Regions from separate parts of the Anaerobacillus alkaliphilus genome, predicted to be linked through region 2. Evidence: riboswitches for the same ligand, from Rfam matches in the RefSeq annotation. Region 2 holds a riboswitch; the other holds the start of a gene.
The links. Region 2 has a riboswitch for S-adenosylmethionine ahead of metK (methionine adenosyltransferase). Riboswitches for the same ligand answer to the same signal wherever they lie in the genome.
Positions count from the first base shown of each region.

Region 1 (7,748 bases), on a different contig from region 2:
ATATAATGGTATGCCGGATGTTGATTGATCTTGTGTAAGAAGGAGGCGAAAAATGACATGCGCCTAGAGAGGCTTAACTATGATAAAATAAAAATTTTTCTAACCTTTGATGATTTGAGCGAACGTGGTATTACGAAGGAAGAAATGTGGCAGGATATACCAAAAGTTCACCAACTTTTTCGTGATATGATGTTAGAGGCTAGTGACGAATTGGGTTTTGAGGCAGATGGGCCAATTGCTATAGAAGTATTTTCATTACCAGCACAGGGCATGGTGATCATCGTAACAAAATCAAAAAAAGATGATGAGACAGAAGAAGAGTTTGATGATGGTTATATAGAAATGCAAGTAACCTTAGATGAAAGCGAAGAAATTATTTATGAATTTTCATCAATAGAAGATGTGATCGAGCTTGCTCCTAGATTAATAAGCTTTGGTGTGACATCAGGTAGCTTACTTCATTTTGAAAACAATTATATCCTAACCTTTGATGAGAGAGATTTGTTTGGAATTGATATGGATGCGTTTATTGCCCTCTTATCAGAGTACGGAAACCCATCTACCATTACCATATTTCGATTAATTGAGTACGGTAATGAGATAATAGAGAAAAACGCTATAGAAAAGATTTATCATACATTTCATAACTAATAGAAAAAACCTCAGCTAGAGGTTTTTTTTCTGTTACCTCTGGTTTATCACCAAGCCCCACTCAGGTTGTTAATTAGAACATTGATTTTTAGGAGTACAATGTTATCATATAGTAGACTTATGATTAAGTTAAAAAAAGACACAAATTAGATATAGGCGAATATACTAATTTACATAATCTTTACTGGGAGTGATTATTGCGATGAAAATCTGTGTCCTTTATGGTGGTACATCTGCAGAGAGAGAAGTATCCTTATCAAGCGGAAAAGGAATTATAGAAGCTTTAAAGAAAAAAAACCATGAAGTTATTGGAATTGATTTTAAAGGCACGAAAGAGTGTCTACAGAAAATCATGAATTTAGATGTGGATATCTTTTTTATTGGATTACATGGACGTCTTGGTGAAGACGGAAGAGTGCAGGGGCTTTTGGACTTAGTAAACATACCCTATGTAGGTTCCAATGTTCTAGGTTCAGCTTTGGCAATGGATAAAGCGAGATCAAAAAAGATGTTTGCGTTAAAAGGTATTAGAGTGGCTTGTGAGAAGCTGGTTGAAAAGCATGCTTTTGTAGAGGAACAGTTTTCCCATGAGTTATCATATCCCGTAGTTGTTAAGCCAAATCATGAAGGTTCTACCATAGGTTTAACGATTGCTCAAAATGAAGAAGAGCTTTTAGGCGGCATTAAAGCGGCCTTTGCCCATGATGATGTTGTTCTATTAGAAGAATTTATCTCGGGTAGAGAAGTTACAGTAGCAGTAATGGGGAACAAAGGAGAGGTTAAAGCCTTACCAGTTGTCGAAATAGTTCCTAAGAATGCCTATTATGACTATGAATCAAAATATGCACCAGGGATGAGTGAACATATTGTACCAGCTAGAGTTAGTGAGGAAGTAACGAAATTATTACAGGAGCAAGCGGTATTAGCTCATGCTTCACTTGGCTGTGACATTTATTCTCGCGTTGATTTTATCGTTCCTTCAGATGGTACTGCGCCAGTGATATTAGAAGTTAATACTTTACCAGGAATGACACCTACTAGCCTTTATCCTGATGCAGCTAGAGAGATAGGGTTATCTTATGATGATATGATTGAGAAGTTAGTGCAGCTTTCTTTACAAAAGTAGGTAAGAGAGGGTAACTATCTACTTAGTAGGGTTACCCTTTTTTCTTGGATCAAATAATCCAGAAAAGTAAATAGAAAATGGATAAAAATATTTTTCGGAAATGTGAAAAGTTTAGTGGAAAAAATGGTTGCAATTCATTATAGTATACATGTAAGTGCTTTCATATATAAAAAACATAGATAGAGAAAATATTTAGAGGTGAAAATCATGGGAAGCGACACAAATCAAAGTCATGAGTCTACAGATGTATTAAAATCAACACAAACGATAATTAAATTAGCTCTTGATAAACTAGGTTATTCAGATGAAGTATATGAGCTGATGCGCGAACCTTTACGTCTATTAACTGTTAGGATTCCTGTCCGTATGGATGACGATTCGATTAAAATATTTACAGGTTATCGTGCCCAGCATAATGATGCAGTGGGACCAACAAAAGGTGGAGTACGTTTCCATCCGAACGTTTCTGAAAAAGAAGTGAAAGCTTTGTCGATTTGGATGAGTTTAAAAGCTGGTATCGTAGATTTACCTTATGGTGGAGGAAAAGGTGGAATTATTTGTGATCCACGAGAAATGTCATTTAGAGAATTAGAGCGTTTAAGTCGTGGATATGTACGAGCTATTAGCCAAATTGTCGGACCAACAAAGGATATTCCTGCTCCAGATGTCTTTACAAATTCCCAAATAATGGCCTGGATGATGGATGAATATAGTAGAATTAAAGAATTTGATTCACCAGGATTTATTACTGGTAAGCCGATTGTGTTAGGTGGCTCGCATGGTAGAGAAACTGCAACTGCAAAAGGTGTTACAATTTGTATTCGTGAGGCAGCTAAAAAGAAGGGTATCTCCCTTGAAGGAGCTCGTGTAGTTATCCAAGGGTTTGGAAATGCAGGAAGCTTCTTAGCAAAATTTATGCATGATGCCGGAGCAAAAGTAATTGGAATTTCAGATGCTTATGGTGCTCTGCATAATCCAGAAGGTTTAGATATTGAATACTTACTCGATCGTCGTGATAGCTTTGGTACGGTAACGAAATTGTTTAAGGATACAATTACAAATAAAGAACTTTTAGAATTAGACTGTGATATTTTGGTACCTGCAGCTATTGAAAATCAAATTACAGCAGAGAATGTACATAATATCAAAGCGAAAATTGTTGTAGAAGCTGCGAACGGGCCGACTACGATTGAAGCAACAAAAGTCTTAACAGAGCGTGGGATTCTTCTCGTACCAGATGTGTTAGCTAGTGCTGGTGGGGTTACTGTGTCTTATTTTGAATGGGTTCAAAATAATCAAGGATTTTATTGGTCAGAGGAAGAAATTGAAACAAAATTAGAAAAGGTCATGGTTACATCATTTGAAAATGTATGCCGTCTTTCTGAAACACGTAAGGTGGATATGCGTTTAGCAGCCTATATGGTCGGTGTACGTAAAATGGCAGAAGCTTCACGTTTCAGAGGTTGGATATAATATTTTTTGGAATAATAGGCGAGACTGCTGTTAATTGTAGTCTCGCTTTTGTATGGTTTTGTATGATACGTTTTACCTAATTTTCTCTGTTTGCTATAATTGATCATGGAAAAAAGCTCAAAACTTTTATAAAGAGGTTGTGCAGAATGAAAAAAGTTGTCTTATTAACTACTGGCGGAACAATTGCTAGTAAGCCGAATAAAGAAGGAAGACTTGTTGCAGGTGAACTAACTGGGAATGAACTAGCAAAAATTTGTGGGATCCCAAATGATATTGAAGTAGAAATTGTTTCAATTCTTCAAAAGCCTAGCATGCATATCACGATAGAGGATCTACTTGCATTGAAGGTGGAAATAGAAAATATCTACCAAAGTAATGATATTGATGGAATTGTTGTAACACACGGAACAGATACGTTAGAGGAAACAGCCTATTTCTTGGATTTGGTCATTAGTGATGAACGCCCTGTGGTGGTTACGGGCTCACAGCGGTCTCCTGATGAAATTGGTAGTGATTCTTATATAAACTTACGTCATGCGATCTACACTGCTTGTGACATACAGCTAAAAGGTGTCGGTACAGTTGTTGTCTTTAACGAGCGAATTTTCGCTGCTAAATATGTCAAAAAAGAGCATGCTTCAAATATTCAAGGGTTTAATGCTTTTGGATTTGGCTATTTAGGAATTATTGATAATGATAAAGTTTACTTATATCAGAGACCGACAAAACGAGAAGTCTACACGATAAACGATGGTAAGAAAGTGCCAACAGTAGATCTTATTAAATGCTATCTAAATGCTGATGACAAATTTATTAAAGCCTCTATTTCTGCAAATGTGAATGGAATTGTATTAGAAGGTACAGGTAGAGGTCAAGTTTCCCCATTAATGATGGATGCAATCATTGAAGCAATAAACAAAGGGATACATATTGTTATTACAACTGCTAGCGAAGAAGGATACGTTCACACGACTTATGAATACTTAGGTAGCGCCTATGATTTATTTAAATCGGGAGTAATATTAGGTGGCGATCTCGATAGTAAAAAAGCTCGTATTAAATTGATTGTACTTTTATTAGCGAATGAAACCATCAAAGAAAAATTTGAGTAAATAATTCAGACATAGAGAGTATATCTCTATGTCTTTTTTAAAGGCTGTTTTCGCAAAGTTTGTTGCTTTCGTAAAAATCCCAAAAGTCGGATTTTTACACAAATTACTAAGAGTTTACTACTAATTTAGTAAGTACTGCTCTTTTCTTACATAATTTATTGGCTGATATCTTCATCTAGGGTATTTTTCCAATTATTTTAGGATGAAAAAACCACAATGTTTACGAAAAGAGCCTTTTTAAATCAGCGAGAGGAAAATAGGAATATAGAAAAATTTACAAATTACTTATCAAACTAAAAGGAAACATGATACGATTAGATAAGAAAAAAAGAGAGGAAATAGAAAAATAATGGTGAGTATTGTTTTTGCAAGTTTGGCTCCCAGTATAGCTTTACTTTGCTTTTTTTACTTAAAAGACAAATATAACTCAGAACCAATTAGTATGGTTGTACGTAGCTTTATATTCGGTTCATTAATCGTATTCCCAGTCGTTGTTATCCAATATGCCTTTCAAGAAGAAGGCTTATTACTTAAACCTTTTGCTCAAGCTTTTTTGTCCGCTTCTTTATTGGAGGAATTTTTTAAATGGTTTATCCTATTTTACACTGTTTATAAGCATGCGCATTTCAATCAACACTACGATGGAATTGTTTACGGAGTTAGTGTTTCCTTAGGGTTTGCGACAGTCGAGAATGGGCTTTATTTACTTGTTTATGGTGTTGATCAAGCACTCATGCGTGCTCTCCTACCAGCTTCCAGTCATGCCCTTTTTGGTGTAATCATGGGTTACTATTTAGGAAAAGCCAAATTTACTGAAAAAATTAATGAGAAAAAGTTCTTAATTTATTCGTTTACCATACCTTGGTTCCTACATGGAATTTATGACTATATCCTTTATGTTCAACGCTATTGGGGGTTCATTATGCTACCATTTATGATCTTTCTATGGTGGCTGGGTTTAAGGAAAGTGAAGTTAGCAAATAGGTAATTGCTAAAAAACTTATCATCTTTTGATAGAAATGAATGAAAAATGGGTATAAATAGTAAAAACAGATATGTCATGAGGTGTAAATGTTGTCAGAATTAAAGCAAAGGTACAAAGTAACAGTAAGATGTCATGATTGTGGTGAGAAATTTATATTACGAGGAAGATTGAATAAGGAAGGACATTATGAAACTGGCTTTAAGCGATGTGTTTGTGGGAATGAGCATACGTTACAGATAGATGCAAAATCGGAGTAAGAAAAAATTATTGCAATTAACTGAAAAATAGTGTACCGTAATAATCAATATAATAATTAAAAATTCGTATAATTCTTATCGAGAGAGATGGAGGGAAGTGGCCCTGTGAAGTCTCAGCAACCAGCCGTTTGGTCAGGTGCTAAATCCATCAAGTGATTTTTAGCTTGGAAGATGAGAAGAGGTAAACTGTCATCAGCGACTTCTTCTTATTTAGGAAGAGGTCTTTTATTTTAGATTTATTTTTAATGGTTTAAAGCGATAACGTATATGGGGGAGAGAGAATGGATTATAAGCATTTAGAAACAAAGATGGTACAGCTAGGGAACCGAAGTGAAACTCAAACGGGCACGATTAATCCTCCGGTATACTTTTCAACAGCTTATCGGCATGAAGGAATAGGTCAATCGACGGGATATGACTATAGTAGAACAGGAAATCCAACTAGACAAATCTTAGAAGAGGGAATTGCTCTTTTAGAAGGAGGAGATCGTGGTTTTGCCTGTAGTTCAGGAATGGCAGCGATTCAAACGGTGATGTCTATTTTTAAACAGGGAGATGAGATTATTGTTTGCCGAGATTTGTACGGTGGTACCTATCGGCTATTTCAACAAGGGTGGAGCAATTGGGGGATAACCTTCCAGTATTGGGACGGTGCTAGTTACGATCAATTAGAAACTCTTATTAATGAGCGTACTCAAGCAATTTTTATTGAGACACCAACAAACCCATTAATGCAGGAAATGAGTATAAGTGAAGTTAGCAATCTTGCTAAAAAGCATCAACTGTATTTGATTGTTGACAATACCTTTTATACACCATATATACAAAGGCCGATCGAAGAAGGGGCTGACATTGTCATTCACAGTGCCACGAAGTATTTAGGTGGACATAATGATGTACTCGCAGGATTAATAGTTGTTAAAGGCGAGGAACTTTGTCAAAGAGTTGGTTTTTTTCAGAATGGGATGGGGGCAACACTATCTCCCTTTGATTCTTGGCTGCTAATCCGTGGTATGAAAACATTAGCGTTAAGGATGGAGAAACATGAAGAGAATGCCAAAGTAATTGTCAAATACTTAACTGATCATCCATTTGTAACAGACGTTTTATATCCTGGTCGTGGTGGGATGTTGTCTTTTAGAATAAAAAAGGAACAGTGGATAAATCCACTCTTACAAAGTTTTAAACTGATTACGTTTGCAGAAAGCCTAGGTGGAGTTGAAAGTCTAATGACCTATCCGACTACACAAACGCATGCTGACATTCCTGAGGAACTTCGAGAAAAGTACGGGGTATGTAAGAGGCTTTTAAGATTTTCAGTAGGAATTGAAAATAAAGAAGATCTAATAGATGATTTACAACAAGGATTTGAGAGTTTAGCCTAAGGAGGGTCTAAGTTTGTCAGAACAATATCATATACAGACCAAATTATTGCACAATAGCCATAAAGTACATCAAGAAACAGGAGCGGTGAGTGTACCCATTCATCATTCTTCTACTTTTCATCAATACTCTTTTGATAGCTTCGGTGATTATGAATATGCAAGAGGTTCTAATCCTACACGTAAAGCACTTGAGGATGTCATTGCAGACCTAGAAGGGGGAACGAGAGGATTTGCCTTTCCTTCTGGAATGGCAGCAATATCAACAGCATTTATGTTGCTGTCAAAAGGTGATCATATTGTAATTACTGAGGATGTTTACGGAGGGACGTATCGCTTTGTTACGGAGGTTTTAGAAAAGTATGGGATTGAACATACGTTTGTGGATATGACAAACCATGAAGAGGTAGAAAAACATATCAATCCAAATACAAAATTAGTATATATTGAAACACCGTCAAATCCAACCTTGAAAATAACGGATATAAAAAAAATAGTAGCAATAGCTAAGACTCACAACTGTTTAACGTTTTGTGATAATACGTTTTTAACACCTGTATTTCAGAGACCTCTAGACTTAGGTGTTGATGTTGTGCTCCATAGTGCTACGAAATTTTTAGGAGGTCACAGTGACGTTATGGCTGGTCTTGCAGTTGTGAAAGACGTAGAGATTGGTAGACGTTTAGCCTTTTTACATAACGCCTTTGGATCTATCTTAGGTGTGCAGGATAGTTGGATCGTTTTACGTGGGATAAAAACATT
Region 1 is NZ_QOUX01000001.1:97,809-105,556, forward strand. It holds gene DS745_RS00545 (genetic competence negative regulator) at 58-651, shown strand; gene DS745_RS00550 (D-alanine--D-alanine ligase family protein) at 854-1,777, shown strand; gene DS745_RS00555 (Glu/Leu/Phe/Val family dehydrogenase) at 1,985-3,250, shown strand; gene DS745_RS00560 (asparaginase) at 3,397-4,362, shown strand; gene prsW (glutamic-type intramembrane protease PrsW) at 4,712-5,350, shown strand; gene DS745_RS24820 (hypothetical protein) at 5,434-5,604, shown strand; SAM riboswitch class I at 5,677-5,782, shown strand; gene DS745_RS00570 (methionine biosynthesis PLP-dependent protein) at 5,886-6,989, shown strand; gene metC (cystathionine beta-lyase) at 7,003-7,748, shown strand, end outside.
Region 1: it holds a riboswitch for S-adenosylmethionine, as region 2 does, so the genes downstream of both, DS745_RS00570 (methionine biosynthesis PLP-dependent protein) here and metK (methionine adenosyltransferase) in region 2, are expected to answer to the same signal.

Region 2 (7,748 bases):
ATCCTAGATGTACTTCGTAGATTAAGAGTGGTTCCTCATATATATTTTGTTGTTGCTTGCGTTTATACCAACTCTGATCATTCCATTTGTAACCGCTTAGGGATGTCACTTTAGAGGCAGTATTTGGTCTAACTTCAGAGAAAAAAGCATAGGGATCTGCTTTTCGAAGTATATCCCCTTTCTCAGTATGTATTTCATACTTGTACAAATCTCCATCCTTTAATCCAGGAATAAATAGTGACCAGATACCGTTCTCACTCACTCGATTCATTTCATGTAATGTTCCATTCCAGCTATTGAAATTTCCTACAACACTAACATTTTCTGCATTTGGTGCCCACATCGTGAAACGAACTCCACTTTTCCCTTTTTCGTTAAGGAGATGTGCCCCCATAACTGTATAACTTTGAAATAGGTTTCCCTGATGAAATAAATATAGATCATGATCACTTATGATTGGAGTAGTTCCCACAAGTCCCTTCCTTTCCTAACTTTACTATATTAAATTACTAAATCTTCTAAATTTTCACTATTAATAAATTTCTATTACAAAAAAACTAATACCTCTATATTAATACCAAAAATAGTGAAAATTCATATTTTTCTTGTGACAAAATCCTACAAAGAATTGTGAATAATTATTCATTTTTACAAAACCTTAGAAAAAATTCTTTTTATAACGGCAACGGTAAACGCTTACGCAGTAACGACAAAATCTAACATTCCAATTGTGACAATTATAAGAAATTATTCATAAAATGCTTTCAACAAAAAAAAGTGATCTTTTCCCAAAGGAAAAAGATCACTTTAATCATATATTTATTTTAGAGCTTGTGCTTTTAATGCTTCGGCTTTATCTGTAAACTCCCATGGAAGTTCAACATCAGTACGTCCAAAGTGACCATAAGCCGCAGTTTGCTTATAAATCGGACGACGAAGATCAAGCATTTTAATGATACCAGCCGGACGAAGGTCAAAGTTAGAACGAACAACTTCAACTAATACCTCTTCAGTCACTTTCCCTGTACCAAATGTGTCAATCGAAATCGAAACTGGTTGAGCCACACCGATCGCATAGGCAAGTTGAACTTCACAACGGTCAGCTAGGCCAGCTGCAACAATGTTTTTCGCAACATAACGAGCTGCATAAGCTGCAGAACGGTCAACTTTTGTAGGATCCTTACCTGAGAATGCACCGCCTCCGTGACGAGCATAACCACCATACGTATCAACGATAATCTTACGACCAGTTAAACCAGCATCTCCTTGAGGTCCCCCAATTACGAAACGACCTGTTGGATTAATAAAGTATTTCGTTTCTTCATCAATTAAGTGTGCTGGAACAACAGGCTTGATTACATACTCTTTTAAGTTACGTTGAATTTGCTCTAATGCAACCTCTGGGTGATGTTGAGTAGAGATAACAATTGTATCAATACGAACTGGTTGATTGTTTTCATCATACTCTACTGTTACTTGTGTTTTTCCATCTGGACGTAAGTAAGGTAGAATTTCTTCTTTACGTACCTCTGTTAAACGGCGAGCAAGTTTGTGAGCAAGTGAAATAGGTAATGGCATTAATTCTGGAGTTTCATTATTTGCGTACCCAAACATTAAACCTTGGTCACCAGCACCGATTGCATCGATCTCAGCATCGGACATCAATCCTTCACGAGCTTCAAGAGCTTGGTCAACACCTTGTGCAATATCAGGTGATTGCTCATCAATAGAAGTTAACACCGCACAAGTTTCAGAATCAAAACCATACTTCGCACGAGTGTAGCCAATCTCACGAACTGTTTCACGGACAATCTTTGGAATGTCAACATATGTAGACGTTGTGATTTCTCCAGCTACAAGTACTAATCCTGTTGTTACTGATGTTTCACATGCAACACGCGCATTAGGATCACTAGCTAAAATAGCATCAAGAATTGAGTCAGAGATTTGGTCACAAATTTTATCCGGATGACCTTCGGTAACTGATTCTGATGTGAATAAACGACGAGTTTTCTTTTCTGTCATAATAAATTGTACCTCCTTTATCCTCTATAGGATATGCTATCTTTTGATACGGTACTCATTTTCCCTATTGACTAATTAGTCAAACAGAATTTTAGTTTTTGAAAGAACAAATCATTTCGTTAGTAAACTTAGCTTAACCATTCAAAAAATGTTTACACTAAGAACTAGGCTAAAATCGTTCTATATAGCCCCATATGAAAAAAACCTTTTCCAAATCTAGAGGAAAAGGTTTTGATTATCCGCCTTTCGCCCTCTTATCGATCAAAGCCGTAGCCTTGCAGGTTAGCACCTTTTCACTAATATGATATGTAAACTGTAAGCTTACACTATAAGTGTTGGTTGCCGGGTTTCTTCGGGCCTGTCCCTCCACCGACTCGGGATAAGAGTATCCGTTCGGGACATATCATATCGCACTGGTTATTTAATGTCAACCGTTTTTAGAAAATTTGCCTGAATTTGTCGAATTTTCCCTAACAACAGAACTCCAAAAACCATACAGTTTTGAATGCTATCTATATACTGTTATAAATCATAACCTACAAAAATTGTCCTGAGAAAAACATCAATTAGTATAGACTATTCGTTTTAATGTGTTATACTAATCCATAACAAAGTACATTTTACTGCATATATTAGAAAAATAGATGATAAAAAAATTTTATGTAGGAAGGGTTTTGGTGCGAATGAGTACACTTAGCTATGAAACAGAACTAGATAAGCTTTTAAAAGGCAGTAATATTAGCCATGACTTACCCGTTTCTCAATTAGTAGAAAGAGCTCTTGAAAGAAAAGAAGGAATTCTAACATCTACTGGTGCCCTACGTGCAACTACTGGTAAATATACTGGTCGTTCACCACAGGATAAATATATCGTTGAAGAAACGTCTATTAAAGAGAAAATTAATTGGGGGTCTGTAAACCAACCAATTAGTAAAGAAGTCTTTGAAAACTTATATAAAAAGGTCCTTGCATACTTAGAAACTAAAGATGAGGTTTTTGTTTCTAAAAATTTTGCTGGAGCTGATATTGGTTATCGACTTCCGATCCGAGTAGTGAACGAGTATGCTTGGCATAATCTTTTTGCTCGTCAATTATTTATTCGTCCAAATGCAGAAGAGTTACTTACACATGAAGCTGAATTTACTGTAATCTCAGCTCCTGGTTTTAAAGCGGATCCAAATCTAGATGGTACGAAATCTGAGACATTTATTATTGTATCATTTGAAAAACGTACTGTCCTAATTGGAGGTACTGAATATGCAGGAGAAATTAAAAAATCAATCTTCTCAATTATGAATTATATATTACCTGAGCGAAATGTGCTATCTATGCACTGTTCAGCTAATGTTGGTGATGAAGGTGATGTTGCCTTATTCTTCGGGCTTTCTGGAACTGGAAAAACAACTTTATCTGCTGATCCAAGTCGTCACCTAATTGGAGACGATGAGCACGGCTGGTCGCACACGGGTGTCTTCAATATTGAAGGTGGTTGCTACGCAAAATGTATTAACCTTACTGAGGAAAAAGAGCCTGAAATCTTTAATGCAATTCGTTTTGGCTCTGTACTCGAGAACGTTATGTTAGATGAAAACCGAACACCAGACTACAACGATACAACTCTAACTGAAAATACTCGTGCTGCCTATCCAATTGAGTTGATACCAAACTGTGTCATTCCAAGTGTTGCAGGTCATCCGAACACGATTATTTTCTTAACTGCAGACGCATTTGGAGTATTACCTCCAATAAGCAAGTTAACGAAAGAACAGGCAATGTATCACTTCCTGTCTGGGTATACGAGTAAATTAGCGGGAACAGAGCGTGGAGTAACAAGCCCAGAAGCAACATTCTCAACATGTTTTGGAGCACCATTCTTACCACTACCTGCGTACCGATATGCAGAGATGCTAGGGGAAAAAATCAATCAACATGATGTTCAAGTTTTTCTAGTTAACACGGGCTGGTCTGGTGGCCAATATGGCGTCGGCAAACGTATGAATTTAACTTATACTCGCGCGATGGTTCAGGCAGCTTTACTAGGAGAACTTCATTCAGTGGAAACAGTCGTTGATTCAATTTTTGGCTTACACATTCCTACAAGATGCCCTGGAGTACCAGATGAAGTACTTCAACCAAAAGAAACATGGGAAGATAAAGAAGCATATGATAATAAAGCTAAAGAACTTGCGTCGAAGTTCCAAGAAAACTTCATGAAGTTTGATAAGGTTTCTGATATCATTCGTAATGCAGGGCCAAAATTCTAATTATAGTTTAAACGCTTAGTTATGAACTGCACCCCCATTGTTAGACACAACTAACAATTGGAGGTGCAGTTCATTAATTCTAAGCGTTTTTTTATTTCTCTATAAATCTAGAACCTTCCTCTGAAGCCCAAATTTTTTATGGAACTTACACACACATCTAGGCGAATGAACATAGACTATCACATCACAAGATTATCTATTCGTTTTATCAGGAGGAGTTTACATGAAAGGTTTTAGTAAGGTGATTTTTTTAAGTTTAATGACGTCTTTAGCTGCACTACTATTTGTTGGTTGTTCGTCCTCAAAAGAAACAGACACCATTCGAGTAGCTGAAGTTACAAGATCAATATTTTACGCACCACAATATGTAGCTATTTCGGAGGGCTTCTTTGAGGAAGAAGGCATCGAAATTGACTTAACTACTACATGGGGTGGAGACACGACTATGACTACCCTTTTGGCTAATGGTGCAGATGTGGCTCTAGTTGGAGCTGAAACCTCTATCTATGTATATGCACAAGGGGCAAATGACCCCCCTATTAACTTTGCAGCCTTAACACAAACAGATGGCACATTTCTAGTATCTAGAGAACCTATTGAAAATTTTGATTGGGATATGTTGAGAGGAAGTACGTTCCTTGGTCAAAGAAAAGGCGGTATGCCACAGATGGTTGGTGAGCATGTATTAAGAAAACATGGAATTAACCCTCAGAACGACTTAAATCTCATTCAAAATATCGATTTTGGAAATATCCCAAGTGCTTTTGCATCTGGAACTGGTCAGTTTGTCCAGTTGTTTGAGCCAACAGCAACACAATTTGAACTTGAAGGATTAGGCCACATCGTTGCTTCCTTTGGTGCTGAGTCTGGAACCGTCCCTTACACAGGCTTTATGGCAAAACAGAGTTATATTGAAAAAAATGGTGATGTGCTTGAGCGCTTTACAAGAGCCTTATATAAAGCTCAACAATGGGTTCAGTCTAGTTCAACAGAAGAGATTGCAAAATCTATTCAACCATTTTTTAGTGATACAGATATGGAAGTCATAAAAAGTGTTGTTGAAAATTATAAATCACAGGGTTCTTATGCCACTTCTCCTAGAATTAAAGAAGAGGCCTGGGAAAACCTTCATATCATTATGGATCAAGCTGGAGAATTGCCAATGCACGTTAATTATCAGGACTTAGTCAATACTGATATTGCAGATAAAGTAACGAAGTAAACATAGTTCAGAAGAGTGGTTAGTGTAAAATTTGATACGTTTTATACTAGCCTCCTCTTCACTCAGTCGAAAGGGGAGGTTTTTTGCAATGTCGATTGTCAGGATTAAAAATGTTAACAAAACATTTTTTTCACAAGAAGCTGCAACAACCGCCCTCAAAGATATTTCACTCTCTGTAGAACCAGGTGAATTCATCTCTTTAATCGGACCAAGCGGTTGTGGTAAAACAACGTTATTGTCTCTGATTGCAGGCTTGCTTCAACCTACGAACGGAGAGATTAATATTGAGGGGCAGCAAATCTTGCGACCATCACCGAAAACTGGATATATGTTGCAGCAAGATTATTTATTCCCTTGGTTAACCATTGAACAAAACATTACTATTGGTTTAAAAACAATGAAGAAATATAATGATAACTCTAAAAATTTTGCGTTATCATTACTAGAAAAGATGGGGCTTTTAGATAAGAAAAATGATTATCCTAGTCAGTTATCCGGGGGAATGCGCCAACGTGTTGCCCTAGTTCGAATATTAGCCACTGAACCTAAACTTTTATTATTAGATGAACCATTTTCTGCCTTAGACTATCAAACAAAATTAAAGCTTGAAGATCTAGTCTCATATACAATTAAAGAACAAGAAAAAACAGCTATATTAGTTACCCATGATATTGGCGAAGCAATTGCCATGTCAGATCGAATTGTGCTGTTATCATCACGCCCAGGAAAAATATCCAATACGTTTGTTGTTCCCGAGACATTAAGACTCTTATCACCTTTTCAAGCTAGAAACCATCAGGATTATAACAAGCTCTTTCAACGAATATGGAAGGAGTTGGAGAGTCTTGAAGAACAACATCTCTAGTCTACACGAACAGTATAAATACAAAAAACGGGTAGAAGGGGTTAAAATAAGGTTTACACAACTTACAATCCTTTTATTATTTTTCTTTACTTGGGAGCTTGCTGCTAGGATGCGTTGGGTTGATCCACTTCTATTTAGCATGCCATCGAGGGTATGGAACTTATTTCTCGAAAAAGTACAGGATGGGTCATTACTCATCCATACATCAGTTACCCTTTTTGAAACGATTGCTGGGTTTATACTGGGAACTGTTATTGGAACACTTATTGCCGCAACTCTATGGTGGTCACCATTTTTATCAAGAGTTCTAGACCCCTATTTAGTTGTTCTAAACTCCATGCCTAAGATTGCCCTAGGCCCAATTTTAATTGTTGGTCTTGGACCAGGCTATTTATCTATTATTGCAATGGGAGCATTAATCTCAGTAATAATCACGACACTCGTCGTCTACAATGCCTTTAAAGGAGTCGATGAGAATTACCTAAAGGTTGTCCAAACATTTGGTGCTACAAAGCAACAGTCTTTTAAATCAGTTATCTTACCTGCGACTGTACCGACAATTATTTCTACATTAAAGGTTAATGTAGGTCTCTCATGGGTAGGGGTTATTGTTGGAGAATTCTTAGTATCAAAGCAAGGTTTAGGCTATATGATTATTTATGGTTTCCAAGTCTTTAACTTTAACTTAGTAATCTTAAGCCTGTTAGTGATTGCAGTATTAGCAACATTAATGTATCAAGGCGTTGAGCTACTAGAACGAAAATTAACAAAACAAATGCTCAAATAAGATAGAACCGTACTAGAAAAATTCTAGTACGGTTCTTTTTAGCATCATTATAAAATGTCTAGCCTTACAATTAATGCTAATAAAAGTTGTAATAAAAGTTGAATGTTTAATGCAACTTGTGTGTCTGTTGTTGTAACGTTTACCCCTTGTGAATTATCAATGACAACCTTTTGAATAGATTCTTGTTTAATTTTTGTTGATTGTAATAGGTCTTGAGTAATTTTTTCTGCTTGTGAACTATCGGCAATTGATATCGTGATGATTAAGGCGATTGCCGCTTGTAATGATGCTTGTAATGATACCGCAGCTTTTGTATCTGTTGTACTTACCTTGACATCACAAGAGTTCATAATGTGAATTAACTCTTCTGAAATTTGAACTTCTTTATTCATTTGTTCTGCACTTTGTTCTATTCTGTCACTCATTTTTTTAATCTCCTCCTTACTCGTGATAATGTATCCTATGTAAAAGACTAGACTTTGTTCAGGACAAACAAACAGGGCATTTTGCTTAATTTCTATTTCAAAGACCTATAAATAAGAAAAAAACAGCCTATGACACATAGTAAGTGTCTAAAGGCTGTTC
Region 2 is NZ_QOUX01000046.1:1,037,196-1,044,943, forward strand. It holds gene glgB (1,4-alpha-glucan branching protein GlgB) at 1-472, opposite strand, end outside; gene metK (methionine adenosyltransferase) at 820-2,025, opposite strand; SAM riboswitch class I at 2,277-2,411, opposite strand; gene pckA (phosphoenolpyruvate carboxykinase (ATP)) at 2,709-4,289, shown strand; gene DS745_RS20245 (ABC transporter substrate-binding protein) at 4,513-5,511, shown strand; gene DS745_RS20250 (ABC transporter ATP-binding protein) at 5,600-6,376, shown strand; gene DS745_RS20255 (ABC transporter permease) at 6,357-7,163, shown strand; gene DS745_RS20260 (spore coat protein) at 7,211-7,588, opposite strand; gene ytkD (RNA deprotection pyrophosphohydrolase) at 7,736-7,748, opposite strand, start outside.